DNA from 2 places in the Nocardioides sp. NPDC057772 genome. Region 2 is predicted to be linked to the other one. Evidence: predicted binding sites of a transcription regulator. Region 2 holds the regulator's gene; the other holds the start of a gene.

Region 1 (6,777 bases), on a different contig from region 2:
CCCATCGTCCGGCTGTTCGTGGCGCTGAAGATCAGCCCCGACGCCGTCACGCTCGTCGGCACCATCGGAGTAGCGGTCGGGGCGCTGGCGTTCTACCCGCGCGGCGAGCTGCTGGCCGGCACGATCTTCATCACCTGCTTCGTCTTCAGCGACCTGATCGACGGAGCGATGGCGCGTGCCGTCGGCCGGACGAGCAAGTTCGGCGCCTTCTGGGACTCCACCCTCGACCGGATCGGCGACGGTGCCGTCTTCGGCGGCCTGGCGCTCTACTTCGCCGGGCCGGGTGACTCCGACCTCTACCTCGCGCTGACCCTGTGGTGCGTCGTGATGGGCGCGGTCACCTCCTACGCCCGCGCTCGCGCGGAGTCGCTCGGGTTCACCGCCAACGTCGGCATCGCCGAGCGCGCCGACCGTCTCGTCCTGGTGCTGGTGATGACCGGCTTCGCCGGCATCTTCTCCCTCGACCTCCTCATCTACATCGCGCTGTGGATCCTCGCCGTCGCCTCGACCGTCACCGTCGGCCAACGTGTCTGGACGGTGCGCCGCCAGGCTCTTGCCGAGGAGGCGGCGTCGTGACGGCGCCGTCAGAGGCAGACGTACGCCTGGCCGCGGAGCTCGTCCGTGGCGCCGGCGCGCTCGCCGCGAAGATGCGCAGCGCCGGTATCGGCGACTCGATCGAGACCAAGACCTCGGTCTCCGACCTGGTCACCGCCGCCGACAAGGCCGCCGAGAAGGCGATCGTCGACCGGCTCGCGTCCGAGCACCCGGGCGACGGCGTCCTGGGTGAGGAGGGCTCGGCGCGCGAGTCGACCACCGGCCGGGTGTGGACCATCGACCCGGTCGACGGCACCTACAACTTCGTCCGCGGCCTCGACTGGTGGTGCTCCGCGCTGGCGCTGACCGACGGGGACGACCTCGTCCTGGGAGCCGTCTACTCACCGGCCGAGGACGCCGTCTACGTCGGCGGCCCGGAGCTGCCCACCACCCGCAACGGCCTCCGTCTGGACGCCGTGCTCGACACCCCGCTCGCCCTGGCCTGCCTGACGACCTACCTCCACCCGGCCAAGCTGAGGCATCCGGTCGGCGAGGCCTACGTCCGTGTCGCGAGCCAGGCCGCATCGATCCGGATCCTCGGCTCCGGGTCGATGGACCTCACCGCCATCGCCCAGGGCAAGCTCCACCTCTTCTGCCAGCACTCCGTCCCCGACTGGGACCGTCTCCCCGGCGCCGCGCTCGTCCTCGGCGCCGGCGGCGCGACGGCCCAGGTCGAGGCGGGCGGCGTCCTGTGGTCCCTGGCCGGGGCCCCGGCAGCGGTGGCCGAAGCGGTGGAAGCACTGGCCTCCTGAGTGGCCTCCCAGCAGTCCACTTCGGGAACAGTGGCCTGACCAGGCCTTTCCGAGGGTGGCGTACGTCCCTTCCCGACTTACGATCGCCGCATGGCGACAAGCACGAATGAGACGGGAACCTCGCGCGTCAAGCGAGGCATGGCGGAGATGCTCAAGGGCGGCGTGATCATGGACGTGGTCACCCCCGAGCAGGCGAAGATCGCCGAGGACGCCGGGGCGGTGGCGGTGATGGCGCTCGAGCGCGTCCCCGCCGACATCCGCGCCCAGGGCGGCGTGAGCCGGATGTCCGACCCCGACATGATCGACGGCATCATCGAGGCCGTCTCCATCCCGGTCATGGCCAAGGCCCGCATCGGCCACTTCGCCGAGGCGCAGGTGCTCCAGTCCCTGGGCGTCGACTACATCGACGAGTCCGAGGTGCTGACCCCGGCCGACTACGAGAACCACATCGACAAGTGGGCCTACACCGTGCCGTTCGTGTGCGGCGCGACCAACCTCGGCGAGGCCCTGCGCCGCATCACCGAGGGCGCGGCGATGATCCGCTCCAAGGGCGAGGCCGGCACCGGTGACGTGTCCAACGCCGTCACCCACATGCGTACGATCCGCAAGGAGATCCGCCGCCTCGGCGCGCTCGCCGAGGACGAGCTCTACGTCGCGGCCAAGGAGCTCCAGGCGCCCTACGAGCTCGTCAAGGAGGTCGCCGCCAACGGCAAGCTCCCGGTCGTGCTCTTCACCGCCGGCGGCATCGCCACCCCGGCCGACGCCGCGATGATGATGCAGCTCGGCGCCGAGGGCGTCTTCGTCGGCTCCGGCATCTTCAAGTCCGGCAACCCCGCCCAGCGCGCCGAGGCGATCGTCAAGGCGACCACCTTCCACGACGACCCCGACGTGATCGCCAAGGTCTCCCGCGGCCTCGGTGAGGCGATGGTCGGCATCAACGTCGACGAGCCGGCTCGCTCGATCCAGTTCGCGGAGCGCGGCTGGTGACCACGGTCGGCGTACTCGCCCTCCAGGGCGACGTCCGCGAGCACCTCGCCGCCCTCGACCGCCTGGGGGTGAAGGGAACGTCCGTACGCCGCCGCGAGGAGCTGGACGCGTGCGACGCTCTGGTCCTCCCGGGCGGTGAGTCGACGGCGATGTGGCGTCTGGCCCGTACGTTCGAGCTGCTCGACCCGCTCCGCGAGCGGGTCCGGGGCGGGATGCCGACGCTCGGCACCTGCGCCGGCATGGTCCTCCTGGCGGACCGCCTCCTCGACGGGGCGGAGGGTCAGGAGACCATCGGCGGGCTCGACATGACGGTCCGGCGCAACGCCTTCGGGCGGCAGACGGAGTCGTTCGAGACCGACCTCGAGGTCGCCGGGCTGGAGGGCACCGTCCACGGCGTCTTCATCCGCGCCCCCTGGGTCGAGGAGGTCGGCTCCGGGGTCGAGGTGCTGGCGAGCGTGGACGGTCACCCCGTCGGCGTACGTCAGGACCAGCTGATGGCCACCAGCTTCCACCCCGAGGTCAACGCCGACGACCGGCTGCACCGGCTGTTCCTGGACACCTGCTGCTGACGGTGCGGCGCGCCACGTAGTTAGAATGGGCACCTGCTGCCCTGTGACGACTCCGGTGGCGGCTCGACAGGCTTGACAAAGCACAGCGACGACGCGGGGCAAAGGACGGTTTTCAGATGAGCGGCCACTCCAAGTGGGCAACGACCAAGCACAAGAAGGCGGCGATCGACGCCAAGCGCGGCAAGCTCTTCGCCAAGCTCATCAAGACGATCGAGATCGCGGCCAAGACCGGCGGTCCCGACCCGGCCGGAAACCCGACGCTCTACGACGCGATCCAGAAGGCCAAGAAGCAGTCGGTCCCCAACGACAACATCGACCGCGCGGTCAAGCGCGGCGGTGGGCTCGACGGTGGTGGGGTCAGCTACGACACGATCATGTACGAGGTCTACGGCCCCCAGGGTGTCGCTCTCCTCATCGAGTGTCTGACCGACAACCGCAACCGGGCGGCCATGGAGGTCCGCACCGCGGTCACCCGCAACGGCGGCACCATGGCCGACCCGGGCTCGGTGAGCCGCCTCTTCGACCGCAAGGGCGTCGTCGTGGTGGCGAAGGCGCAGGAGGGCAAGGAGGTCACCGAGGACGACCTCCTCGAGGCCACCCTCGACGCCGGCGCCGAGGACGTCAACGACCTCGGTGAGTCCTTCGAGATCGTCTCCGACCCCTCCGACGTGGTCGCGGTCCGCACCGCGCTGCAGGACGCCGGGATCGACTACGAGTCCGCCGAGGTCCAGTTCGTGGCCTCCATGGACATCCCGGTCGCCGACGCCTCGGCCGCCGAGAAGGTCTTCAAGCTCATCGACGCCGTCGACGACCTCGACGACGTGCAGAACGTCTTCTCCAACGCCGACGTCCCCGACGAGGTCATGGAGACCGTCGACGCCTGACCCAACCGCGCCGAATCGTCAGTTGTGGGCGACGAAACTCTACTTTCGTCGCCCCAACTGCATTCTCGGCCAAGGCGTGTCAGGGGCCGAGGAGGCAAGCCATGGTCTGTACGCTACGAACAGGCGTTCGATCGGACGAAGGAGTGGTGGCGTGCGGGTGCTTGGGATCGACCCCGGCCTGACCCGGTGCGGGATGGGCGTGGTCGACGGCTCGCTCGGCCGGCCGCTGTCGATGGTGGACGTCGGCGTGATCCGTACGTCCTCCGACCTTCCCGTCTGGGAGCGGCTGGTGACGATCGAGAAGGGGATCGACGCCTGGATCGAGGAGCACCGGCCCGACGCGGTCGCGATCGAGCGGATCTTCGCGCGCTCGAACGTCTCCACGATCATGGGTACGGCCCAGGCCAGCGGCCTCGCCATGGTCTGCGCCGCGCGGCGCGGTCTCCCGGTGGCCCTGCACACGCCTTCGGAGGTCAAGGCCGCGGTCTCCGGCAACGGCCGCGCCGACAAGGCGCAGGTCACCGCCATGGTGACCCGGATCCTGCGGCTCACGACGCCGCCGAAGCCGGCCGACGCCGCCGACGCGCTCGCGCTGGCCATCACCCACCAGTGGCGCGGAGGCGCCCAGAACCGCATCGAAGCCGCGGTGGCCGCGGCAGGGAAGGTACGTAGATGATCGCGTCCGTGCGCGGCAAGGTCGCCGCCGTGAGTCTCTCCACCGCCGTCGTCGAGGTCGGCGGCATCGGCATCGAGCTGCTCTGCACCCCCAACACGCTGGCCACGCTCCGCACCGGCGAGGAGGCGCACCTGCCGACCAGCCTGGTCGTGCGCGAGGACTCGCTGACCCTCTTCGGGTTCACGGACACCGACGAGCGCACGCTCTTCGAACTTCTTCAGACCGCCTCCGGTGTCGGCCCGAAGCTCGCCCAGGCGATGCTCGCGGTCCTCTCGCCCGACGGCATCCGGCTCGCCATCTCCACCGAGGACGCCAAGACCCTGACCAAGGTCCCCGGCATCGGCCAGAAGGGCGCCCAGCGCGTCATCCTCGAGCTGAAGGACCGGATCGGCGCCCCGACGGGCAATGCCACCGCCCCCGCCGCCGTCCAGCAGGGCGCCGCGCCGTGGCGCGACCAGGTCACCGAGGCTCTCGTCGGGCTCGGCTACAGCGCCAAGGACGCCGACAAGGCGGTTGCCGCCATCGAGCCCGAGGCCGGCGACCAGGCCAACATCTCGCTGCTGCTCCGGGCGGCGCTGCGCACCCTGTCGAAGGCATAAGGCCACATGCACGAGGACGACCTGAGGGCCAACGAGGACGACTACTTCTCCTCGCTCACCATCGCCGAGGCCGACGGCGACGACCGGGCCGTCGAGGCCGCGCTGCGCCCCAAGAGCCTTGACGAGCTGATCGGCCAGCAGCGCGTCCGCGAGCAGCTCAGCCTCGTCCTGGAGGCGGCGCGGCAGCGTGAGAGAGCCCCCGACCACGTACTCCTGTCCGGGCCGCCGGGACTCGGCAAGACGACCCTGGCGATGATCATCGCCGCGGAGATGTCTGCGCCGCTGCGGATCACCTCCGGCCCGGCGATCACCCACGCCGGCGACCTGGCGGCGATCCTGAGCGGCCTCAACGAGGGCGAGGTGCTCTTCGTCGACGAGATCCACCGGATGAGCCGTCCTGCCGAGGAGATGCTCTACCTGGCGATGGAGGACTTCCGGGTCGATGTCGTCATCGGCAAGGGACCGGGCGCGACCGCGATCCCGATCGACCTGCCGCCGTTCACGCTGGTCGGCGCGACCACCCGAGCGGGCCTCCTGCCGGGCCCGTTGCGGGACAGGTTCGGCTTCACCGGCCACCTGGAGCTCTACGACCCACAAGACCTCGAGCTGATCGTGCGCCGCTCCGCGGGGCTGCTCGACGTCACCCTTCGCGACGACGGCGCCGCCGAGATCGCCGGCCGCTCCCGCGGCACCCCGCGCATCGCCAACCGCCTGCTGCGCCGCGTACGCGACTACGCGCAGGTCAAGGCCGACGGCACGGTCACCCAGGAGGTCGCCCAGAAGGCTCTGGACCTCTACGAGGTCGACCCGCTCGGCCTGGACCGTCTCGACCTGGCCGTCCTCGACGCGCTCTGTCGCCGCTTCGGAGGCGGCCCGGTGGGCATCTCCACCCTCGCCGTCGCGGTGGGGGAGGAGCGCGAGACGGTCGAGGAGGTCGCCGAGCCGTTCCTGGTGCGGAGTGGTTTCCTGGCGCGTACGCCCCGGGGCCGTGTCGCGACCCCGGCGGCCTGGGAGCACCTCGGGCTGCCGGTGCCGGCCAGCGCCGAGGCGGCTGCCTGGTCGAAGGACACGCTTTGGGATGAGGCCTGATTCACAGTCCCAACCAGGTGCCTGGTTAGACTTGCACGTCGCCGTGCGCTTGCCGGCCACCACTCAGACTGTCGGAGCCGAACCCCCGTGGAATTCCTTCCTTTTATCGTCATCATCGTCCTGTTCTACTTCCTGTTGATCAGGCCGCAGCAGAAGCGAGCGAAGGAGGCTCGTGAGCTCCAGCTCAACCTCCAGCCAGGTGACCGGGTGATGCTGACCGCCGGGCTGTTCGGCACCGTGACCGAGGTCGAGGAGACCACGACCAACATCAAGGTCGAGATCGCCGACGGCGTCGTCATCCAGGTCGTGCGCCAGGCGGTGGCCCAGAAGGTCGCCGACGCCCCGGGGGTGGAGTCCGACGAGGAGACCGGCGAGAAGGCCGAGGTCGAGGCTGCTGCCGACGACACCTCCGCCGATGCCGAGAACGTCATCGTGGACCTCGACAAGAAGGACTGACCGAACTCATGGCACGCAAGACCGCGCGCCCAGGGCGGACACTCGCACTGCTCTTCCTGGCGATCGCGATCATGTTCGGCGGCATCGCGTTCGCCGGCACCTGGAAGCCCGAGCTGGGCCTCGACCTCCGTGGCGGCACCGAGATCTCGATGACCGCCGAGAACTCCGAGG
Region 2 (22,128 bases):
CTCGAGCGGAACGCCGTACTGAAGGCCGACGGACACCGCGATGGAGAAGGCGTCCATGACACCGGCCAGGGTCGAGCCCTGCTTGCCGAGCTTGAGGAAGACCTCACCGAGCTCGCCGTCGGCGTGCGCACCGGAGGTCATGTAGCCCTCGGCGCCACCGACCGTGAAGGAGGTGGTGCGCGAGACGCGGGACTTCGGCAGGCGCTTGCGGGTCGGCGCGTAGACGATCTTCTCGATGATCTTCTCGACGACCTCGGGCTCGACCTCGGCGGCCGGAACCTCCGGAGCAGCGGCGGTGGAGAGACCCTGGTCCTTCTTGGCGTTCTCCGACTTGCCGTCGGCCAACGGCTGGCCGACCTTGCAGTTGTCGCGGTAGATCGCGGTGGCCTTCAGACCCAGCTTCCACGACTCCATGTAGACCTGCTCGATGTCCTCGACGGTCGCCGTCTCGGGCAGGTTGACGGTCTTGGAGATCGCACCCGAGAGGAACGGCTGGGTCGCCGCCATCATGCGTACGTGGCCCATCGGCTGCAGCGCGCGCTTGCCCATCGCGGTGTCGAAGACCTCGTAGTGCTCCTGGCGCAGGCCCGGGGCGTCGACGACGTGGCCGTGCTCGGCGATGTAGGCGACGATCGCCTCGATCTGCTCGGGCTGGTAGCCCAGCTTCTTCAGGGCCCGCGGGATCACCTGGTTGACGATCTGCATCGAGCCGCCACCGACGAGCTTCTTGAACTTGACCAGCGAGAAGTCGGGCTCGATGCCGGTGGTGTCGCAGTCCATCATGAAGCCGATGGTGCCGGTCGGCGCGAGCAGCGAGGCCTGGGCGTTGCGGAAGCCGTTGACCTTGCCGATCTCGACGACGTCGCTCCACACCTTCGTCGCCGCGTCGATGATGTTGCGGTCGACCGGGTTGATCGAGCGGACCGCGTCGTTGGCGGCCTGGTGCTTGCGCATGACCCGCTGGTGGGCCTCGGCGTTGCGGGCGTAGCCGGCGTACGGACCGACGACGCCGGCCAGCTCGGCCGAGCGCTTGTAGCCGGCACCGGTCATCAGCGAGGTGATGGCGGCGGCCATGGTGCGGCCACCCTCGGAGTCGTAGCCGAGACCCATCGCCATCAGCAGGGCGCCGAGGTTGGCGTAGCCGATGCCGAGCTGGCGGTAGTCGCGGGTGGTCTCGCCGATCGCCTCGGTCGGGAAGTCGGCGAAGCAGATGGAGATGTCCATCGCGGTGAAGACGATCTCGCAGGCCTGCTGGAAGCGGACCGCGTCGAAGGTGTCGTCGTCCTTGAGGAACTTCAGCAGGTTCAGCGACGCCAGGTTGCAGGAGGAGTTGTCCAGCGACATGTACTCCGAGCACGGGTTGGAGCCGGTGATCCGGCCCGTCTCCGGGTTGGTGTGCCAGTCGTTGATGGTGTCGTCGTACTGCAGACCCGGGTCGGCACACTCCCACGCGGCGACCGAGATCTTGCGGAACAGCTCGCGGGCGTCGATCTCCTCGATGACCTCACCGGTCGTACGCGCCCGGAGACCGAACTTCTTGCCCTCCTCGACCGCGCGCATGAACTCGTCGGAGACACGCACCGAGTTGTTGGCGTTCTGGTACTGCACGGACGAGATGTCCTTGCCGCCCAGGTCCATGTCGAAGCCGGCGTCGCGCAGCGCGCGGATCTTGTCCTCCTCGCGCGCCTTCGTCTCGACGAACTCCTCGATGTCGGGGTGGTCGACGTCGAGCACGACCATCTTGGCGGCGCGACGGGTGGCGCCACCGGACTTGATGGTGCCCGCGGACGCGTCGGCGCCGCGCATGAAGGAGACCGGGCCGGAGGCGGTGCCGCCGGAGGACTTCAGCAGCTCCTTGGAGGAGCGGATGCGGGAGAGGTTGAGACCGGCACCGGAGCCGCCCTTGAAGATCAGGCCCTCCTCCTTGTACCAGTTCAGGATCGAGTCCATGGAGTCGTCGACCGAGAGGATGAAACAGGCCGAGACCTGCTGGGGGGACTCGGTGCCGACGTTGAACCAGACCGGCGAGTTGAAGGCGAAGTGCTGGTTGACCAGCAGCCAGGTCAGCTCGCGACCGAAGAGGTCGGCGTCGGCCTCGGAGGCGAAGTAGCCGTTCTCCTTGCCGGAGGCGACGTAGGTGTTGACGACGCGGTCGATGAGCTGCTTCAGGCTCTGCTCGCGCTTGTCGGTGCCGAGGGCACCGCGGAAGTACTTGGTGGTCACGATCGTCGAGGCGTTGATCGACCAGAAGTCGGGGAACTCCACGCCGGTCTGCTCGAAGACGGTCTCGCCGGTCTTCCAGTTCTTCTGGACGACGTCGCGCCGCTCCCAGGTGATCTCGTCGTAGGGGTGGACGCCCTCGGTGCTGAAGATGCGCTCGATCTTCAGCCCGGCGCCCGTCTTCGACGATGCCTGTGCCTCTGCTGCCGTGTCTGTCATTTCGTTCCCCCTGTTGTCATCGATCGCTGTGCCGTACTGCTGGTCGGTGCTGATGGTGGAGTCTCCTGTAGCGCCCGTTCGGGCTTCGTGCGTCGTGCTGTTGTCTTGCTGGATGGCCCGGACAGGTCGCTTCCCCACGGCCTGCCCGGGCCGGTCTGTGTGCCATCTCGCTGTGAATGGCCGTGGGATCTAGTCGCGGCCCACCGGAGCCTCGACCGGATGTTCTGCCTCGAAGTCCTGGACTTCCCGTTCCGTACGCAGCATCTGGATCTCACGCTCGAAGTCGTCCGCCGAGCCGAAGGCCCGGTAGACGCTCGCGAAGCGCAGATAGGCCACCTCGTCGAGCTCGCGCAGCGGCGCGAGGATCGCCAGCCCCACCTCGTGGCTGGGGACCTCGGCCAACCCCTGGCTCCGCAGCGCCTGCTCGACCTCCTGGCCGAGGCAGGCGAGCTGGTCCTCGGTGACCGGGCGGCCCTTGCAGGCCTTGCGTACGCCGTGCACCGCCTTGTCGCGACTGAACGGCTCCGCTGCGCCGGAGCGCTTGGCCACCATCAGCTGCATCTGCTCGACGGTCGTGAACCGCCTCCCACATTCCTGGCAGACCCGGCGACGCCGGATCTGGCCACCGTCCTCGGCCACACGGGAGTCGAGCACCTTGGTGTCGCTGTGTCGGCAGAACGGACAGTGCACGGTCGAGCCCCTCTCATGAAGCCTTGTGGATCCAGGCCGTCTCCGCGGCGGCCCGAGCCTGTGGAACCTGTGGAATTGAGCGTGAGCCCCTGTGGAACAACACCCTCGTCGCTGTGGGCCATCCACCCATTTGTGTGAACTAGATGTGGATAACTACAGCGGTGTAACTACTAGATGTAGTGGTAACCGTACGCCCGGCCCCCAGACGATGCAAGCGAGGGTCGTCCTTCCCCGCGTGTCCGGCGTGTCGCCGACCAAACGCCGAAAGATTCCGGTTCGACGGCGCCACGCTGGGTCGGATGGGTAAGAATGACCCCGTGACAAACATCTCCGGAGGAAATCGCGTCGGGTCGCGGAGAGGCACGCGCCCCAGAAGCGGTCCCCGGCCACCGTTCATCTTGCCTGCGATCGCGACGCTGGCATTCCTCGTCATCTGGGGAGTGCTGGTGTGGGTCGCCGTCGGTTTCGGGGCCGACGCACGGGGAGGCGATTCCGGCGCCTGGGCGAAGCTCGCCATCGCGGCCGTCGTGGCCGTCGCCTGCCTCTTCCTGACCTTCACCTTCGCCGGAAAGGCCTGGCGGGCCCTCTCCGGCCCCCCCACCCCGCCGCCCGCCGACGACTACGCCGGAAGCCACTCCAACGCCTACGTCGAGGAGCAGGACTACCCCGACCAGCCCTATGGCGACCAGATGTACTCGGAGCAGGCCTACCCGGAGCAGGACTACTACGGCACCGGTTCCTACGGCTACGAGGACACCGGCTCCTACGGCCGGCACAGCTCCGACACCGGGAGCCAGTCTGCCTACGGCGACACCGGCAGCCGTTCGGCCTACACCGACACCGGCTCCCAGGCTCCCTACGGCTACACCAGCACCTCCCCGGACTTCGGCAACACCGGAAGCCGGTCCGCCTACGGTGCCCCGACCTACCAGCCGCCGGCAGCGTCGCCGCAGGCCCCTCCGCCCTACTACACGAGCCCGCCGACCCCGACGTCCACCCCGACGCCCGCGACCCCTCAGACGTACGGCTCGCAGGGCTACGGCACGGACAGCTACCCCATCCAGCAGGCCGGCTCGCCGCAGTATCAGTCCGGCGCCTACCAGGCCCCGACCAGCTACGGCCAGACCGGCTCGAGGGCTCGGCTGACGCAGGACCCCGCAGCGACCCAGGCGATGCCCACCCAGCGGCAGCCACAGGACCCGCCCGCCGCCCAGCCTGACGACGAGTGGCCTCCCCGGCACAGCGCCCGCAACAAGCAGTGGCCGCCGGCCGAGCCGGACACCCCCTATCGCGGGCGTCACTGACGACCGCCAGACAGCGAGAGTGCCGCAGACGCTTCCCATCGTCTGCAGCACTCTCACTTTTCCCCGGTTGCCGGCTGCCAGGGTCGAAGGAGCAGCCGGACATCTGTACGGCGCCGCTTACGGCGCGGTCGGAATGATCAGGGTCTGACCGGACACGAGCATCGAGGACTCGAGGCTGTTGAGCTCCTTGATCGTCTGCTCCATCTCCCGAATCGAAGCGTCAGTGCCGGCGACGGCCTTCGCGGAGATGCCCCAGAGCGTGTCGCCATCGCCGACGACCATCGTGTGGGCGGCGGGGGCGGGGCCACGAAATCCGGCATCAGCATCGGAACCACCCTCCACCGCGAAGGCCACCCGCGCCCCGATGAGCGCGATCCCGAAGAGCACGACGAGCGCGAACGCGAACACCACGATCCGTCCGCGACGGGTGAGCCGCACGGTCGAACGACGCACCTCCCGCACCGGTCGGGGCGGTTCGGCTACGGGCAGCACATAGACGGTTGCACTCATCACGGCCTCCAGTTCACAAGTCTCTCGATCACGTGTTCGATCGAGCACATGTTCGAAGGTAGATCACGTGTTCGAACAACGCAAGTAGCGACCGCAAGAATTTTCGAACGCCGACACGCGCCGTTCACGAGATCGAACAGATGTTTGATGTCGTGGTGCCAGAGGGACTAATGTGATGACATGACCACGCAGAAGACAGGCACCGGATCAGGCGGTTCGAAGAGCCGCGTCCGCGAGCTCCCCGACGGGCCGCCGGACGCGACCGGGCTCACGCCACGTCAGCAGCGCATCCTCGCTCACCTGCGCGACAGCATCGAGCAGCGCGGCTACCCGCCCAGCATGCGCGAGATCGGCGCCGCGGTCGGCCTGACCAGCACGAGCAGCGTCGCCCACCAGCTGCGCGCGCTGGAGCAGCGTGGTCTGATCCGCAAGGACCCGAAGCGACCCCGCGCCCTCGAGGTCTTCCTCCCCGAGGTGATGGCCCACCGCAAGGCGATGTCCGGCGAGGAGCCCGAGACGGAGATCACCGCCGAGGCCGCCGTCAACCCCAACCCCGACGCCACCATGGTTCCCCTGGTCGGCCGAATCGCGGCCGGTGGCCCGATCCTCGCCGAGGAGACCTCGAGCCAGCAGAGCGTCGAGGACGTCTTCCCGCTGCCCAAGCAGTTGGTGGGCAACGGCGACCTCTTCCTGCTCTCGGTCTCCGGTGACTCGATGGTCGACGCCGCCATCTGCGACGGCGACTTCGTGGTCGTGCGCCAGCAGCCCACCGCGGAGAACGGCGAGATCGTGGCCGCGCTGATCGACGGCGAGGCGACGGTCAAGACCCTCTCCCGCAAGGACGGCAAGGTCTGGCTGCTGCCGCACAACGCGGCGTACGAGCCGATCGACGGCACCCACGCCACGATCCTCGGCAAGGTGACGGCGGTCCTGCGCAGCCTCTGAGTCCGCCGCCACATCTCCCGGAACCAACCCGGGAACACTGCGTGAAATCCAGCCGCCGGCCCATGACAGTGCCGGCGGCTGCGTCGTTCCATACAGCGTGACCCACAGCAGCACGACCCACAGCAGCACGACCCAGACGCAGATCGATCGCCGCACCCTCATCGTCGCCGGACTGGCCGCCTCGGCAGGAGCCGGAGTCGTGGCACTCCCGGCACCCGCCGAGGCCGCCGGCACCACGCTGAACCACTTCCAGCACGGCGTCGCGTCCGGAGACCCGCTCCCGGACCGCGTGGTCATCTGGACCCGGGTCACGCCCACGTCCGAGGCGACACCCGGGTCCGGCCTGGGCGAGGAGATCCTGGTCCGCTGGGAGATGTCGCCCACCGCCGATTTCAGCCGCATCACCGCGAAGGGCTCGCAGCAGACCGGCCCCGATCGTGACCACACCGTGAAGCTGGACGTCACCGGCCTCGCCCCCGAGACCTGGTACTTCTACCGCTTCACCTACAACGGCCAGACCAGCCGCGTCGGCCGCACCCGCACAGCCCCGGCCGCCGACGCGACCCCGGAGAACGTACGTTTCGGGGTCGTCTCCTGCTCCAACCTCCAGGCCGGCTGGTTCGCCGCCTACCGCCACCTCGCCGCCCGCGACGACCTGCACGCGATCCTCCACCTGGGTGACTACCTCTACGAGTACGCCCCCGGTGAGTACGGCAACGGCATGAACAACGACGACGTCCGACCGCACGAGCCGGCCCACGAGATGCGCACCCTGGCCGACTACCGGATCCGGCACGCGCAGTACAAGCGCGACGTCGACCTCGCCGACGCCCACGCCCACCTGCCCTGGATCGTCACCTGGGACGACCACGAGTCGGCCAACGACGCCTGGCTGCTCGGCGCGGAGAACAACGAGCCGGGCGAGTACGACTGGATCGAGCGCAAGACCAACGCCAACCAGGCCTACGACGAGTGGATGCCGCTGCGCGTCGACGGGACCGCCGCGGTCGAGACCGACGGCCACCTCCACGACCGGATCTACCGCCGGCTCCGCTTCGGCACGCTCCTCGAGCTGAGCATGCTCGACCTGCGCTCCTACCGCTCCGAGCAGGTCGCCCGAACCGATCTGGCCGGCGTCGACGACCCCGACCGTACGATCACCGGCGACGAGCAGCTGGAGTGGCTCAAGCAGGGTCTGCTCACCGACGCCCAGTGGAAGATCGTCGGCAACCCGGTGATGATCGCGCCGGTCACCTTCGGCGCCCTCCCGAAGAGCCTCATCAGCCCGGTCAACGACGTCACCGGGCTGCTGCCCGACAACGGCATCGCCTACAACGTCGACCAGTGGGACGGCTACACCGCGGACCGCACCGAGCTCTTCGAGCACATCCGCAACAACGCGATCACGGACACGGTCTTCGTCACCGGCGACATCCACTCGGCGTGGGCCTGCGACCTGCCGTACGACTCCGCCGTCTACCCGCTGGGCAAGACGGCCGGCGTCGAGTTCGTCGCCACCTCGGTGACGTCGAACAACCTCAAGGACATCCTGGGGGCACCGCGTCGCACGGTCAGCGTGACGGTCGAGAACATCATCCGGACCGCCAACCGCCACGTCCGCTACCTCAACTTCGACGACCACGGCTTCTCGGTGCTCGACGTGACCCGCAACCGCGCGCAGATGGACTGGTACGTCATCGGCGAGCGCCGCGACCCCAACACTCCGGCCACCTGGACCAGGTCGTACGCCACCGCGACCGGAAGCAACCGGCTCCACCACGTCACGGAGCCCGTGTAGGCCGTGTCCCCCGGACACAGCGGTCCTGTGCGCTTAGACTGCCCTGGTCTGCCTTCCCCAACGTCTGGTATCTCATGCGAAACATTGCCCGCCGGATCACCCGCAAACAACGCTCCTTCGCCGTGATCGCAGGCATGGTCGTGGCCACCTTCGCCGCCACCATGCCCGCAACCGGATCGACCCCGGCGACCTCGGTGAGGACCGGCGGTGACACCAGCGTCGAGCAGCCGGTGACGGAGAAGGAGGCCCGGGAGGCGCTCGCCGAGGCCAAGAAGATCAAGCGCAACCAGTCGGTGCGCGGGGTCCGGCAGTTCGTGCCGGGTCGACACGTCGCCGGCCGGCCCGACGCGACCATCGCGCTGACCGACCTGTGGAACGCCAAGGACGCCCTGGACGGCTCCAACAAGGCGGCCGCGCGCGAGCTGCTCGCCCGCCCGCGCGCCGCGACCCAGACCTGCAGCGACGTCGTCTGCGTCCACTACACGCCGGGCAAGGGTGGCGACAAGGCCTCGGCGACGTACGCGACCCAGGTCCGTGACGTGGTCACCAAGGTCCACAACGTCTACGTCAAGGCGGGCTACCGCAAGCCTGCGGCCGACAAGGCGGTCACCCCGGGCAAGGTCGACATCTACCTGGAGAACCTCTACGACGAGGGCTACTACGGCTACTGCGCGCCCGAGACGAAGGTCTCCAAGACCGCCGCGACGGCCTACTGCGTCCTCGACAACGACTACGCCACCAGCGAGTACGGCACGATCAACACGCCCACCGAGAACCTCCGCGTCACGGCCGCCCACGAATACTTCCACGCGGTCCAGTTCGCCTACGACGCCGGCGAGGACCGCTGGATGATGGAGTCGACCGCGACCTGGGTCGAGGACGAGGTCTACGACAGCATCAACGACAACCGGCAGTACCTGGCCTACGGCCAGCTCGAGGACCAGCGCAAGCCGCTGGACAACTCCAGCGCCTCCAACCTCGGCATCTACGGCAACTGGATCTTCTTCCGTTACCTCTCCGAGCGCTTCGCCAAGGAGCGCGGCGACCTGCCCGAGGTGGTCCTCAGCGTCTGGAACCGAGCCCCCTCGACCTACTCCACGACCGCCATCCGCCAGGCGCTCGCCGCCCGCGGCACCACGCTGAAGCTGCAGTACACCCGCTTCGCCGCCGCCAACCTGGCGCCCTCGAAGAGCTACAGCGAGGGCGGCGCCTACTACCCGCCGGTCTACGACGGCCGCACCGCGCTGCCCGCCAAGCGACAGACGGTCGACGGTCAGTTCACCCTCAAGCACCTCACCTACGCCTCCCAGCGCCTGGTCCCGAAGAACGTCGGCAGGGGCTGGAAGCTCCGGGTGAAGGTCGACGTGGCCCGGCCCAGCGCCAACGCCGCCGTGGTCAGCGTCTTCCGCACCGATGGCACCCGTGGCGTCTACTACCTCAAGCCCAACAGCCAGGGCATCGCGACCAAGACCATCGAGGGTTTCTCGTCCAAGCGGATCCGCAAGGTCGAGGTCACCTTCGCCAACGCGAGCAGCAACTTCAAGTGCGGCCAGGGCACGGCGTTCTCCTGCCACGGCATCGCCTCGCCCGACAAGGCCACCCACCGCTGGTGGGCCAAGACCTACCGCTGAGCGGCTGAGGCCCTGGGATACCCGGTCGACCGGGTATCCCTGGGCTTGACGGGCACTGAAACACCCGACAAGCCCACGAACTGCCCGTCAAGTCACACCGAGCGTCTCACCCGCTGGTCGTTCAGGCGGATGCCGACTCGGAGAGACGCTTCAGCGCCTGCCGCACGATGGCCGGGTCGGTGGTGGCCCACATCGGCGGCAGGCTCGCCTTGAGGAAGCCGCCGTAGCGGGCGGTCGCCAGGCGCGGGTCGAGCACGGCCACAACCCCACGGTCGGTGGTGGTGCGGATCAGCCGGCCGGCGCCCTGCGCCATGAGCAGCGCGGCGTGGGTGGCGGCGACCTGCATGAATCCGTTGCCGCCGGCCTTGTCGGCGGCCTGCTGGCGGGCCGACATCAGCGGGTCGTCAGGCCGCGGGAACGGGATCCGGTCGATGATCACGAGCTGGCAGGTGTCTCCGGGAACATCGATGCCCTGCCACAGCGACAGGGTGCCGAAGAGCACCGTGTGGGGATCGGCGACGAACTGCGCGGCGAGCTCGGGCAGCTGCGCGTCTCCCTGGGCCAGCGTGGTCAGGTGAGGAAGCTTCTTGCGGACCACCTCCGCGGCCGCCTCGGCGGCCCTCCGGGACGAGAAGAGCCCGAGCGTACGCCCGTCGGCGGCGTCGACCAGGTCGACGATCTCGTCGAGGGTCTTGGCGCCCATGCCGTCGCGCCCGGGAGGAGGCAGGTGGCGGGCGACGTAGAGGATCCCCTGTCGGCCGTAGTCGAACGGGCTGCCGACATCGAGGCCCACCCACGGCAGCACATCCTCGGTACGCTGCGCCCCGGCGCCCGGCTCGGTGCGCTCCTCCGACTTGAGCCCGAGGGATCCGGCCACCGGGCCGAAGTCGCCGCCGAGCTTGAGCGTCGCCGAGGCGAAGACCACGGTCTTCTCGCGCAGGAGCTTCTCGCGCATCTGTGCCCAGACCTGCAGCGGCGCGACGCAGAGCCGTGGCGGGATCCGGTCGCTGCCCTCGTTGAGCCAGATCACGTCGTGCTCGGAGGCGGCGGCCATCCGCTCGGCGGTGGCGAAGACCTCCTGCAGGCCACCCTTGGCCTGCTGGAACCCGGGGTCGGCGCTGTCGGAGTCCTTCGGCTTGGGGAGCGCGGAGAGCGCGGACCGGGCCGCGTCGCGCACCAGCACGAGGGCGTCGGAGACGACCTCCGGGATCGTCACGAACCGGCCGGGCGAGGTCTCGTTGACCGCGGCCCTCAGCGCGTCGGCCGCGTCGGCCAGGTCGTCGGCCTCGGAGCCCTCGACGTGCTTCTGAGCCCGTCGGGCGGCTCGCTCCACCTCGGCGGCGGTCAGCTCGTCGGTCGCCGCCTGGGTCACCCGGGCGACGAGCTCGTGGGCCTCGTCGATCACCACGGCGTCGTACTCCGGGATCATCGGCACGCCCTCGATCGCGTCGATCGCGAGCAGCGAGTGGTTGGTGACGATGAGGTGGCTCTTCTGTGCCTTGTCGCGGGCGACCTCGACGAAGCACTCCTCGCCGAAGGGGCACTTGGCCGCGCCGAGGCAGTCGCGGTGGTTGACCGAGACCTGCCGCCACTCACGGTCGGTGTGACGAGGCGCCGAGTCACGCTCTCCGCTGCCGCCCTTCTCCGCCTCCTTCTCGGCCCAGCTGCGCAGCTCGAGGACCTTCTCGGCCATCGGGCCCAGCGGGACGTCGACCAAGGTGCCCTGGTCGTCGGGGGCGCCCTCGCGCACCCGGTGGAGGCAGGCGTAGTTGGAGCGGCCCTTGAGGACGGCGTAGGACGCGTCCACACCGGGTCGCGAGCCGATCGCCTTGACCAGGCGCGGCAGGTCGCGCTCGACGAGCTGGTGCTGCAGCGCCAGGGTCGCGGTGGCGACCACGACCCGGCTGTCGTGGAGCAGCGACGGGACCAGGTAGGCCAGCGACTTCCCGGTGCCGGTGCCGGCCTCGACCAGCAGGTGCTCCTCGTCGGCCAGCGCCTGCGCGACCGCGTCGGCCATCATCACCTGACCCTCGCGGGTGGCCCCGCCGAGGGTCGCGACAGCGTCCGCCAGGGCTTCACGTACGGGCGTCTGGGAGGCGGTGTCGGTTGCGGTCACTCGGGCAACCTTAGCCGTGCGCGGGGACAGTCTCCGATCGGCTCTCCGCGATCCGGCGGGCGACGATCTCCCCGAACTGCATGTGGCCCGCGACGGTCAGATGGGTGTTGTCCTCCAGCATGGGCAGCTCGAGATCGAAGACGTTGATGTAGGTCACTCCGTACTCCGCCGAGACCCGCCGCATCATCTTGTTGACGGCCCGGATCGCCTTGGCACGGGAGTTCACCTTGGGTGCGCTGAGCACGACGACCTCGTAGCCCTTCAGCTCCTCGAGGGTGGCCCGGAAGCCCTTCTCGACGTCGTCGAGGTCGCTCTTGGAGTCGTTGATGCCGCCCTCGAGCACGACCAGGTCGGCCCCTTGCGCCACCGCGTCGGGAACGCGCTCGGGGAACGAGATCGGGCCGCACCGCTCCATCAGCTCGTGGGAGTAGCCGGTGCCGCCGAAGCCGGAGACCCGCACCTCGCCGTCGAGATAGCGCGGCCAGGAGAGTCCGGGGTCGTCGAGCCCGAAGCCCGAGGCCCAGGAGTCGCCGATCACGACGACCCGCTCGCCGGCGCCGGTCACCACGGCAGCCCTGGTCACGGACTCAGCAGCCAGGCGGGTGCACAGGTCCTGGGTCACCTCGGTCCCCTGGCTCCCCTCCTGCCCCGGAAGCGCGCCGTCGTCCTCGGCGGCACAGCCGGCCAGCGTCGCCACCAGGGCAGCACCGGCCAGCGCGCCCACGATCCTGGCGCGCGCCGCAGGACGTACCTCTGTGCGCATCCGTGCCCTCTCCATCGACCGACCGTCCCAAGTGTGAGGGACGAGTCCGGCATCGCCCATGTCGAAACGCCGAAACGGGCGCTGGATCAGCGACCCGGATCAGCGCTCGCGATCATGCGGAGTACGCCGCCAGCTCGCCGGCCAGGTCCGCGTTGGCGCGGCCCTTGACGACGGTGCCTTCGGGGGTGTGCTCGAGATGGTCGATCTCGCCGTGCTGATGGATCCGGTTGACCAGGTCGCCCCGCTCGTAAGGAACCAGTGCGGAGAACTCGACGCCCGGACGCGGCAGGTCGTTCTCGACGGCCTTGATGGCCTCCTCGATGCCCTCGCCGGTCTTGGCCGAGACCGCGACCGAGTGAGGCTCGGCGCGGAGCAGCCGGCTGATCACCAGCGGGTCGGCGATGTCGGACTTGTTGATCACGACGAGCTCCGGCACGTCACCGGCACCGATCTCGGCGAAGACCTCACGCACCGCGGCCAGCTGGCCCTCGGGGTCGGGGTGGGAACCGTCGACCACGTGCACGACCAGGTCGGCGTCGGCGACCTCCTCCAACGTCGAGCGGAAGGCCTCGACGAGCTGGTGGGGCAGGTGGCGTACGAAGCCGACGGTGTCGGACATCGTGTAGACCCGCCCGTCGTCGGTGGTCGTACGCCGCGTGGTCGGGTCCAGGGTCGCGAAGAGGGCGTCCTCGACGAGCACCCCGGCTCCGGTGAGCCGGTTGAGCAGCGACGACTTGCCGGCGTTGGTGTAGCCGGCGATCGCCACGGCGGGGATCTGGTGGCGCTTGCGGTCGGCCCGCTTGGTGTCGCGGGTGCCCTTCATCGCCTTCAGCTCGCGGTTGAGCTTGGCGATCTTGGTGTTGATCCGACGACGGTCGGTCTCGATCTTGGTCTCACCGGGACCACGGCCACCGATACCGGCACCACCGGCGACCCGGCCACCGGCCTGGCGGGACAGGTTGCCACCCCAACCACGAAGCCGCTGCTTCATGTAGTTGAGCTGGGCGAGCTCCACCTGCGCCTGACCCTCGCGGGACTTGGCGTGCTGGGCGAAGATGTCGAGGATCAGCGCAGTCCGGTCCACGACCTTGACCCCGGTGCGGTCCTCCAGGTTTCGCAGCTGCGAGGGAGCGAGCTCGCCGTCGGCGATCACGGTGTCGGCGCCGGTGGCGGCGACGATCTCCTTGAGCGCCTCGACCTTGCCGCGACCGATGTAGGTCGCGGGGTCGGGCGCCTGGCGACGCTGGTAGATCGCCTCGAGGACCTCGGAGCCGGCAGTCTCGGCCAGCAGCGCGAGCTCGGCGAGGGAGTTCTCCGCGTCCGTCTGGGTGCCGCCGGCCCACACGCCCACGAGCACCACTCGCTCCAGGCGCAGCTGCCGGTACTCGACCTCGGTGATGTCTTCGAGCTCGGTGCGCAGGCTGGCGACGCGCTTGAGCGCGTGCCGCTCGGCGAGCTCCATCGCACCGACGGTCGGGTCGGTGTCCTCGGGATCCTCGTCGGCGTAGCCCGACTCGAAGCCGTCCTCGAGCGCGTCCCAGTCCTCGGTGGCCTCGAGCTCGTCAGCGAGTGAGAAATCGTGTGCGTTGTTCGTCATATACCAACAAGGGTACGGCGCCGCACCACCCGGGGGACAATGCTTATCCAGCAGCGGCCCTCAGCGCTGGCTGAGCGCCTCCCGCAGGACGGTTCCGACGTCCTCCGGCCGCTCGGCGACGTACGCCTCCCCGCCGGTCGCGTCGGCGATCGCCTGGAGCGCGTCGAGGTCGGCGTCGGCGGTGATCCCGATGCCCAGGACGCGGACCGGCCGGCTCGGGTCCGAGGCGGCTTCCATCTGACGTAGGAGCTCGGCGAGATCCATCGAGTCCGGATCGTCGTTGGTGCCGTCGGTGAAGAGCAGCACGGTGTTGGAGGCGAGCGGGTCGTAGGCGGTGACCGCGGCCTGGTAGGCGGCGAGCGCGGTGTCGTGGAGGGACGTGCCGCCGCCGGTGCGAGCGGTGAGCCCGGCGATCTCCTCGGTCAGCTGCGTACGCTGGCCGTTCGAGGCGAGCTGACGGGTCGGGACCAGCACGGCGTGGTCGCCACCGAGGGTGCCCTCGGTCTCCTCGGAGAAGGCCCACAGCCCGATTGCGGCGCCGCCGGGGAGGAGCTCGACGGCCTTCGACGCGGCCGCCTGGGTCAGCTCGAGACGGGTCGTCGTGCTTCCGGGCGCGGACGGCCAGCCCATCGAGCCGGAGACGTCGACGACCGCGATCGCCCGCTGTGGCCGCAGCTTGGCGTTCCAGTCGGCGGCGGCCTTCGTGACGGCGGCCTGCTCGACCCGGGTGTATGCGCCGACGTTGGGCGACGGCTTGCCGGCACCGGCGGTGCGGAACCCGGCCCGGGTCAGGGCGGTGTCGGCGGCGTGGCTGTCGAGCACCCGGGCGAAGCTGGTGATCGTGGAGGCGATCGCGTTGCGCCGGGAGGAGTCGGCGGTGATCAGGACCGGGTAGTCGAGGACCACCGTGCCCTCCTTCGGCGCGGCCGCCTTCAGCATCGGCGCGTACGTCGACCACTGCTGCTCGCTCGTCGCGGTCACCCCGCTCATCGTGGTCTGCAGCTCGGCCAGACGCGCCGAGTCGTCCGGTGCGGCGGCCTCCGCGCCGGAGGCGATCCGCTCCGCGTACGGCTCCAGCCTGGCCTCGCCGCCTGGCTTCGCCCGGCCCGCGACGACGGTGCCGAGCGCGCTCATCATCCGCTGGGGATCGCCGAGCAGCAGGTCGTCCTCGGCGAAGGCCTCGGTGTAGGAGGTGCGGGTGAGCCCGTCGCCGGAGACCAGCACCACCGGGGAGGAGGCCATCGAGTCGCGCAGCTTCACCGGTTCCTCGGCGGGCGTGACCCGCTCGAGCCAGAGCGAGGAGTCGGGGATCCAGACGTCGGGCAGCTCGCCACCGAGCGCCATCGGCTGGAGGACCCGGTCGGTCTTGGTGGCCTTCACCTCCATCTGGCTGCAGCCGGCGTCCTCGAGGATGTTGCGGACGACGGCGGCTGCCTCGGGTGCCACCGCGACCGTCATCTGTGGGCCCAGACACGTGCGGTCATCGCTGGGGCTCGCCTTGCCGTTGGCGACCAGTGCCGTCGCGAGCAGACACACCGCCAGCACGCCCGCGGCCCCGGCGATCACACCGATCGTCTCGCGCGTGAACCGCGGCTCCTGCGCGGGCTCGCTCGGCCCCGAGGGCCCGGTGGGCTCGTCCGGCTCGATGATCGCGAGCGCCTTGGACGTACTCGTGCCCTCCTTTTCGGACATGCGAACTCCCCTAGCTCCGACATCCGCGGAACGGTCTGAAACGGACTGCGGCTGGCGCACACATTAGCGGTGCGCCAGCCGTCGGGGTACTACCTGCGTCCGGTTACCTCAGTGGCGTGCGGTCACTTCGGTGGCATCCGGATGCCGCCGTCGACGCGGATCGTCTCGCCGTTCATGTAGTCGTTGGTCAGGCACTCGACGACCATGCTGGCCAGCTCCTCCGGCACGCCGAGGCGGTGCGGGAACAGCACGCTCTCGCCGAGCTTGGCCTTGAATGCCTCGGCCTCCGGGCCCTCGCCGTAGATCGGGGTGTCGATCAGACCCGGGGCGACGGTGTTGACCCGGATGCCGACCGCGGCGAGGTCGCGAGCGAGCGGGAGGGTGAGGCCGACGACGCCACCCTTGGACGAGGAGTAGGACACCTGCCCGATCTGGCCGTCGAAGGCGGCCACGCTGGCCAGGTTGACGATGGCGCCACGCTGACCGTTGGCGTCGGGCTCGTTGCGGCTGATGTAGGTCGCCGCCTGGCGGCACATGTCGAAGGTGCCGATCAGGTTGATCGCGATGACCTTCTTGTACGCATCCAGGTCGTGCGCCGACCCGATCTGGCCGTCACGCCCGATGGTGCGCTGCGCCCACCCGATGCCGGCCGAGTTCACCACGGCCTTCAGCGGCGCGATCTCGACGGCCCTCTCGACGGCGTTGGTGATCTGGTCGGTGTCGGTGACGTCAACGGGCACGAACAGCCCCTTGATCTCCTCCGCCAGGGCCTCGCCCTTGTCCTTCTGCATGTCCGCGACGATGACCGTCGCACCCTTGGCCGCCAGTGCCCGGGCCGTCGCCGCCCCGATCCCGCTGGCCGCTCCGGTCACGATCGCTGTGCTATCAGTCAACTCCATGGGCAGCACCATAGACGTGACCGCCCTCACGATGGTGAATACCCGTTAACCATCTCGCGGTCGGACCCCGGTCAGGCCCGGTCAGAGGGAGGTGGTGCCCTCAGCGACCAGGATCGCCGGTCCGGTGAGCAGAACGCGGTCGTCGGTCGTCCAGGTCACCTGGAGGGTGCCGCCCGGCACATCCACCCGGTACGTCACGTCAGCATCGCGCGCGATCGCGAGCCCGTCGGCCTCGGCGGCCGCGACCATCACCGCACAGGCACCGGTGCCGCAGGAGCGGGTCTCGCCGGCGCCCCGCTCGTAGACCCGCATGGCGACGTGACGCTCGGCGACGCGCTCGAAGAACTCGACGTTGACCCCGTGCGGGTAGACCGTCTCGTCGAAGACCGGGGAGTCGTAGAGGTCGCCAACAGGCCCGTGGGGGTCGATCGACTCGACCTCGGCGGCGGCGTGCGGGTTGCCCATGTCGACGTTGCAGGCCGACCAGAAGTGGTGGGCGACGGTGACCTGGGTCGTCCCGAGCACCTTCGGCGAGCCCAGGTCGGCGGTCCAGACGTCCCCCTCCGCGCGAAGGGTCTTGTCGCCGGCACGGGTGGCGAAGGTGACCTCGTCGCGGGCCAGCCCGGCCGAGCGCAGGTATTCGGCGAAGACCCGGGTGCCGTTGCCGCACATCTCGGCCAGGGTGCCGTCGGCGTTGCGATAGTCCATGAACCACTCGGCGTCGCTCGCCGGCCGGTCCGCACCGGTGTAGGCGGCGGTGCGGATCACCCGCAGGATCCCGTCGCCGCCGATGCCGGCCCGGCGGTCGCACAGCGCCCGGACGCGCGCGGCCATCTCCTCGTCGGAGAGGGAGCCGTGCACCGATCCGTCGAGGTCCGGCAGCAGCACGAAGTCGTTCTCCGTGCCGTGGCCCTTCAGGTAGGAGTAGGTCATCAGTAGAGGTACTTCGAGTAGACGTCGGTGCGGTAGTAGTCCTCCATCTCCGCCAGCGTGCGCGGGTCGTTCTCGACCTGCTTGGCGATGACCGCACGCTTGGGGAGGTGGTCGGGGTTCCAGGTCTCCGGGTCCCACAGCCCCGAGCGCAGGAACGCCTTCGCGCAGTGGAAGAAGATGTCGTCGATCTCGACGACCAGGGCGAGGATCGGCCGCTTGCCCTTCACGACCATCTCGTCGAAGAACGGCGCCTCCGAGACCAGTCGGGCGCGACCGTTGATCCGCAGCGTGTCCCCACGGCCCGGGATCAGGAAGTTGAGCCCGACGTGCGGGTTGGAGAGGACGTTGCGGTAGCCGTCGACACGCTTGTTGCCCGGTCGCTCCGCGATCGCGATCGTCGTGTCGTCGATGACGTGCACCAGCGAGCCGGCCGGGTCCCCCTTGGGTGAGGCGTCGCAGTTGCCGTCGGCGTCGGAGGTCGCGAGCACGCAGAACGGTGTCGCGGCGAGCCACTCCCGGTCGATGTCGAGGAGCGCCGGGCGGCCCTTGGTCACCGCCCGCTCGTGCGGGGTGCCGACCACGCCGACGAGCTCCTCGAGCGTGCTGATCTCAGTCCAGGTAGGGGTCACGGCCCAAGGGTACGAGGCGGCACCTCACCCCGGCGAGCCCGCAGCCAGTCGATCGGGTCACCTCGGTCGACCTCGACACCGGCCATCCGGAGCATCATCCGGGCCAGGAGGCGCCGGTGGGCTGCGTACGTCAGGACGTGGGCGACCACCGACCCCATCTGGAAGCTCTCCGGCGGCTCGCACAGAGCGTCCACGAGCCGGTCCTCCCAGGCGCCGCGGCGTTCGATGTCGCGTACGACGGCCAGCCAGCGCGCCGCGACGGCCTCGTGCCGCTCGATCAGCGCGACCACGGAGCCGGTGCGGCTGCGTACGGGCATCGAGAGTCCCTCGATGGACGCGACCCAGCACTCCTTGGACCACACCGTGGCCTCCAGGACCTGGACGAGTGACTCCTCCGGGCCGTCCCACGGGAGCACCTCGTGACCCGGCAGCCGCACCCCGGTGAGCACCTCCTCGGACAGCCCCTTGGCGAGGTCGAGCAGCGCCCGGGTGTCGTCGAGGTCGTGCATCACCAGCTGCTCGGTCAGCGGCGCGAGCACCCGCTCCTGGGAGTCGACCCAGAGCGACTCGGGCGGATGGAAGTGGATCCCGTTCGGCGCCGGCAGCCAGTGGCTGACCACGGGGGTGCTCGGCGGGTGCCCGAAGGCCTTGGCGTAGGCCCGGGAGAAGCCCTCCACCGACTCGTAGCCGGCGGCCCAGGCAGCTTCGGTCACCGTGCCGCCGTGCTTCAGCTGCCAGGCGGCGCGCTCCAGCATCACCCGCCGCCGCATCGCCACCGGCGGCTCGCCCGTGCCGCGGGAGAGGAGCCGGTTGAAGTGGTAGGGCGAGGTGTAGGCGTCCCCCGCCATCTGCGCCAGCGTGCGCGGCTCTCCGTCGTCGGCGCCCTCGAGCACTGCGTCCAGCAGCTCCCGCAGACGGTCGCGCACCTGCTCACTCACAACGCCACCGCCCGCACGGCCGCGACGGCCTTCTCGAGACGGGACGGATCATCATATGAGACCCACACGACCCGCGGATCCTTGCGGAACCAGGCGTCCTGACGCCGCGCGAACTGTCGCGTCCTGATGGCGGTCCGCTCCATGGCCTCCTCCAGGGTCATCTCCCCGGAGAGGTGCGCCGAGACCTCGTTGTAGCCGATGGCCTTCGCCGCCGTCCGCGACCGCCCCAGGCCCTCCTCGAGGAGCCGGGCCACCTCGTCGACGAACCCGGCCTCGAACATCTCCGCGACGCGTTGCCGGATGCGTACGTCCAGGGCCTCTCGGGAGATGTCGACGCCGATCTGGATGGAGGCCGGGTCCTCGTAGACCTGCTCGGGCAGCCGGGCACTGAACGGCTTTCCGGTCAGCTCGATGACCTCCAGGGCGCGTACGACGCGACGACCGTTGTCGATCTCGATCCGCTCGGCCGACACCGGGTCCAGGGCTCGCAGCCTGTCATGAAGTGCCTTCTCACCTGCGGTTTCGAGCTCCTTCTCGAGCCGCTCGCGCACCTCGGGCGAGGTCCCCGGGAACTCGAAGCGGTCGAGGATCGCTCGGGTGTAGAGGGCGCTGCCGCCGACCAGCACGGGTGTCTTCCCGGCCTCGCGGAGCGTGGCGATCCGCTCGCGCGCCAGGCTCTGGAAGTCGGCGACGGAGGCCGGCTCGGCGATGTCGAGGAGGTCCAGCAGATGGTGTGGGATCCCGCGGCGCTCGGCGACCGGGAGCTTCGCGGTGCCGATGTCCATGCCGCGGTAGACCTGCATCGCGTCGGTGTTGATGATCTCGCCACCCAGGGTCTCGGCGAGGTCCAGGGAGAGCGACGTCTTGCCCGCCGCGGTGGCACCGACGACAGCCACGATCGGGGTGACGGACCGAGGAAAAGATCCCGAGCCGCGTAGTTCATGTGAACTATTCAGGTCGCGTGTCCCCCTGTTGCTGTCGTACTCCATGTGGTTAGTCTGACCGCTAGTTGGCTCATACGGGGAGCCACCGACCACGAGGGGGAAGCATGAGCTTCTTGGACAAGGCCAAGGACCTCGCCCAGCAGGGCATCGACAAGGTTGGCGCCGACAAGGTCGGCGAGGGCCTGGACAAGGCCGGCGAGTTCGCCGACGAGAAGACCGGTGGCAAGTTCAGCGACCAGATCGACCAGGGCGTCGAGGCCGCCAAGAACGAGGCGGAGAAGCTGGACGGCAACTGAGGCCATCCACGCATCGAGGCGGGGAGCGACCCACACCGGGTTGCTCCCCGCCTCGCGTTTCGTTCGCCTTACACCCGGTTGACATTTTGCGTGGCTTTTTCCGAAACACTGTTACGGACCTGTTGCTATCCGTGCCGTCACATGGAACGGTCTAGACCGTCTCATTCGCGTGGCTCACCGAATGAGGCAACCGGGGGCGGACGTGCGTCGGCATGTTCGGAATCCGGTCCGATCACAACTACTCGGAAGTGTGGACCAATATGTCTGAGAACTACGGCAACAGCGACGAGCAGCAGAACTACGGCCAGGAGGGCAGCTTCGGCGGCCAGGAGTCCAACGAGGGCGCCTCCTACGGCTCTGAGTCCAACGAGAGCGGCTTCGGCGGCCAGGAGGGCGGCCAGAGCGAGGGTGGCTACGGCTCCGAGCAGTCCGAGGGCGGCTTCGGCGGCGGCGAGCAGTCCGAGGGTTCCTACGGCGAGCAGTCCAACGAGGGCAGCTCCTACGGTGGCGGCGAGCAGTCCGAGGGCTCGAGCGAGGGTGGCTTCGGCGGCGGCCAGGAGTCCGGTGCGGGCTACGGCTCCGAGGGCGGCCAGAGCGAGGGTGGCTACGGCTCCGAGGGCGGCCAGAGCGAGGGTGGCTACGGCTCCGAGCAGTCCGAGGGCGGCTTCGGCGGCGGCGAGCAGTCCGAGGGCGGCTTCGGCGGCGGCCAGGAGCAGTCCGAGGGCTCCTCCTACGGCTCCGAGAGCTCCAGCGAGGGTGGCTTCGGCGGCGAGCAGTCCGAGGGTGGCTTCGGCGGCGACCAGGAGCAGTCGCAGTACTGATTCAGTTCTGCTCATCGCACACAGATCGAGCGCCGGGTCCGCACGGGACCCGGCGCTCGGCGCTTCTGGGGCGCGTGATCAGATCAGGCGCGGTAGGCCACCCAGCCGTCGATCATGCGCTGCACCTGACCCGGCGTGAACTCGTCCATGCACGCGTCCTCGGTGTAGTCCATGAAGTTGTGGATCGGGTCGAGGCCCGGAGCCGTGCAGGTGTCCGACCCCTCCGGGCAGCCGAAGGCCGGCGCCGCCTCGGCCGGGGTGTCGGCGACGTGGTCGCCCTTGCCGTGACAGCCACCCTGGAAGGTGTGGTAGAGGTGCAGCCAGTGGCCGACCTCGTGGGTGGCGGTGTCACCCTCGTCGTACGGCGCCGCCGAGCCGCCCGGCATCGACTCACCGAGGATGACCACACCGTCCTGCGACGAGATGTTCTTGGCCGGGAAGGTCGCCCAGCCCAGCAGGCCGTCGTCGATCTCGCCGATGTAGATGTTGAGCGCGTTGTCGCCGCCCTGTCGCAGCGTCGACTTCATCTCCCGCTCGCCGGCAGAGCCGGAGATGATCGGGTACCACGCCGGGTTGATCGTGGTGTCCTGGCCGGCAACCTCGAAGGAGAACGGCGTGCCTGCGTACGCCGCGTTGAGCACGTCGATCTGGGCGTCGATGCTGGTCTGCGGGACGGCACCGGTGGTGGCGTCCTCCTGGATGACGTGGATGTAGGTCGGGATGGTCGTCGGGCCGAGAGTGGCGCTGCCGCCCTTCTTCCCCTTCGCCGCCAGCGCGTCGCTGAGCGCCTTCTCCTTGGCGTCGGCCTGCTTCGCCGTCAGATGGTTGGTGTCGCGTACCTGCTTGGCGCCTTCGGCGACACGGGCCGCTCCGACCTCGTGCGGGTCGAAGCAGGCACCACCTTCTCCTGCCGCTTGCATCGCGGACGCGGGCGCAGCGGCCGCCAGGCCTGATGCCACGAGCACGCCGAGCGCGCCCATCGCCGCTGCTCTGCTGGCCAGCTTGGGAATCGACATGGGGGTATCCCTTCCTGAGACAAGTTGACTCAGGCTAGAGCAGGAATACCGCCCGGCGGAACGGAGTTACGGAGAATTTGCTGTACGGGTAACGCGTCACCGCATGATCAGCCACAGGCCGGCGCCGCCGGCAGCGGAGCGGGTACGCCGATCGACGGCATGCCCAG

The links. The regulator LexA, encoded in region 2, represses DNA repair genes until DNA is damaged. The targets are predictions, from matches to a motif close to TCGAACANNTGTTCGA.
Positions count from the first base shown of each region.
Region 1: the regulator LexA is predicted to act here: its motif matches at 3,902-3,917, upstream of ruvC (crossover junction endodeoxyribonuclease RuvC).

Region 1 is NZ_JBHVKN010000080.1:14,417-21,193, reverse strand. It holds gene pgsA (phosphatidylinositol phosphate synthase) at 1-576, shown strand, start outside; gene ACFVJS_RS14965 (inositol monophosphatase family protein) at 573-1,346, shown strand; gene pdxS (pyridoxal 5'-phosphate synthase lyase subunit PdxS) at 1,437-2,333, shown strand; gene pdxT (pyridoxal 5'-phosphate synthase glutaminase subunit PdxT) at 2,330-2,902, shown strand; gene ACFVJS_RS14950 (YebC/PmpR family DNA-binding transcriptional regulator) at 3,019-3,786, shown strand; gene ruvC (crossover junction endodeoxyribonuclease RuvC) at 3,938-4,462, shown strand; gene ruvA (Holliday junction branch migration protein RuvA) at 4,459-5,061, shown strand; gene ruvB (Holliday junction branch migration DNA helicase RuvB) at 5,068-6,150, shown strand; gene yajC (preprotein translocase subunit YajC) at 6,238-6,606, shown strand; partial or broken gene ACFVJS_RS14925 (protein translocase subunit SecD) at 6,615-6,777, shown strand, end outside.
Region 2 is NZ_JBHVKN010000001.1:49,081-71,208, reverse strand. It holds gene ACFVJS_RS00345 (vitamin B12-dependent ribonucleotide reductase) at 1-2,439, opposite strand, end outside; gene nrdR (transcriptional regulator NrdR) at 2,629-3,129, opposite strand; gene ACFVJS_RS00335 (hypothetical protein) at 3,528-4,433, shown strand; gene ACFVJS_RS00330 (LysM peptidoglycan-binding domain-containing protein) at 4,551-4,943, opposite strand; gene lexA (transcriptional repressor LexA) at 5,124-5,888, shown strand; gene ACFVJS_RS00320 (alkaline phosphatase D family protein) at 5,986-7,686, shown strand; gene ACFVJS_RS00315 (MXAN_6640 family putative metalloprotease) at 7,761-9,317, shown strand; gene ACFVJS_RS00310 (ATP-dependent DNA helicase) at 9,439-11,433, opposite strand; gene ACFVJS_RS00305 (SGNH/GDSL hydrolase family protein) at 11,444-12,211, opposite strand; gene hflX (GTPase HflX) at 12,309-13,793, opposite strand; gene ACFVJS_RS00295 (VWA domain-containing protein) at 13,854-15,485, opposite strand; gene ACFVJS_RS00290 (SDR family NAD(P)-dependent oxidoreductase) at 15,608-16,384, opposite strand; gene dapF (diaminopimelate epimerase) at 16,466-17,317, opposite strand; gene ACFVJS_RS00280 (pyridoxamine 5'-phosphate oxidase family protein) at 17,317-17,946, opposite strand; gene ACFVJS_RS00275 (helix-turn-helix transcriptional regulator) at 17,943-18,884, opposite strand; gene miaA (tRNA (adenosine(37)-N6)-dimethylallyltransferase MiaA) at 18,881-19,780, opposite strand; gene ACFVJS_RS00265 (antitoxin) at 19,933-20,124, shown strand; gene ACFVJS_RS00260 (hypothetical protein) at 20,385-20,945, shown strand; gene ACFVJS_RS00255 (zinc metalloprotease) at 21,029-21,961, opposite strand; gene miaB (tRNA (N6-isopentenyl adenosine(37)-C2)-methylthiotransferase MiaB) at 22,069-22,128, opposite strand, start outside.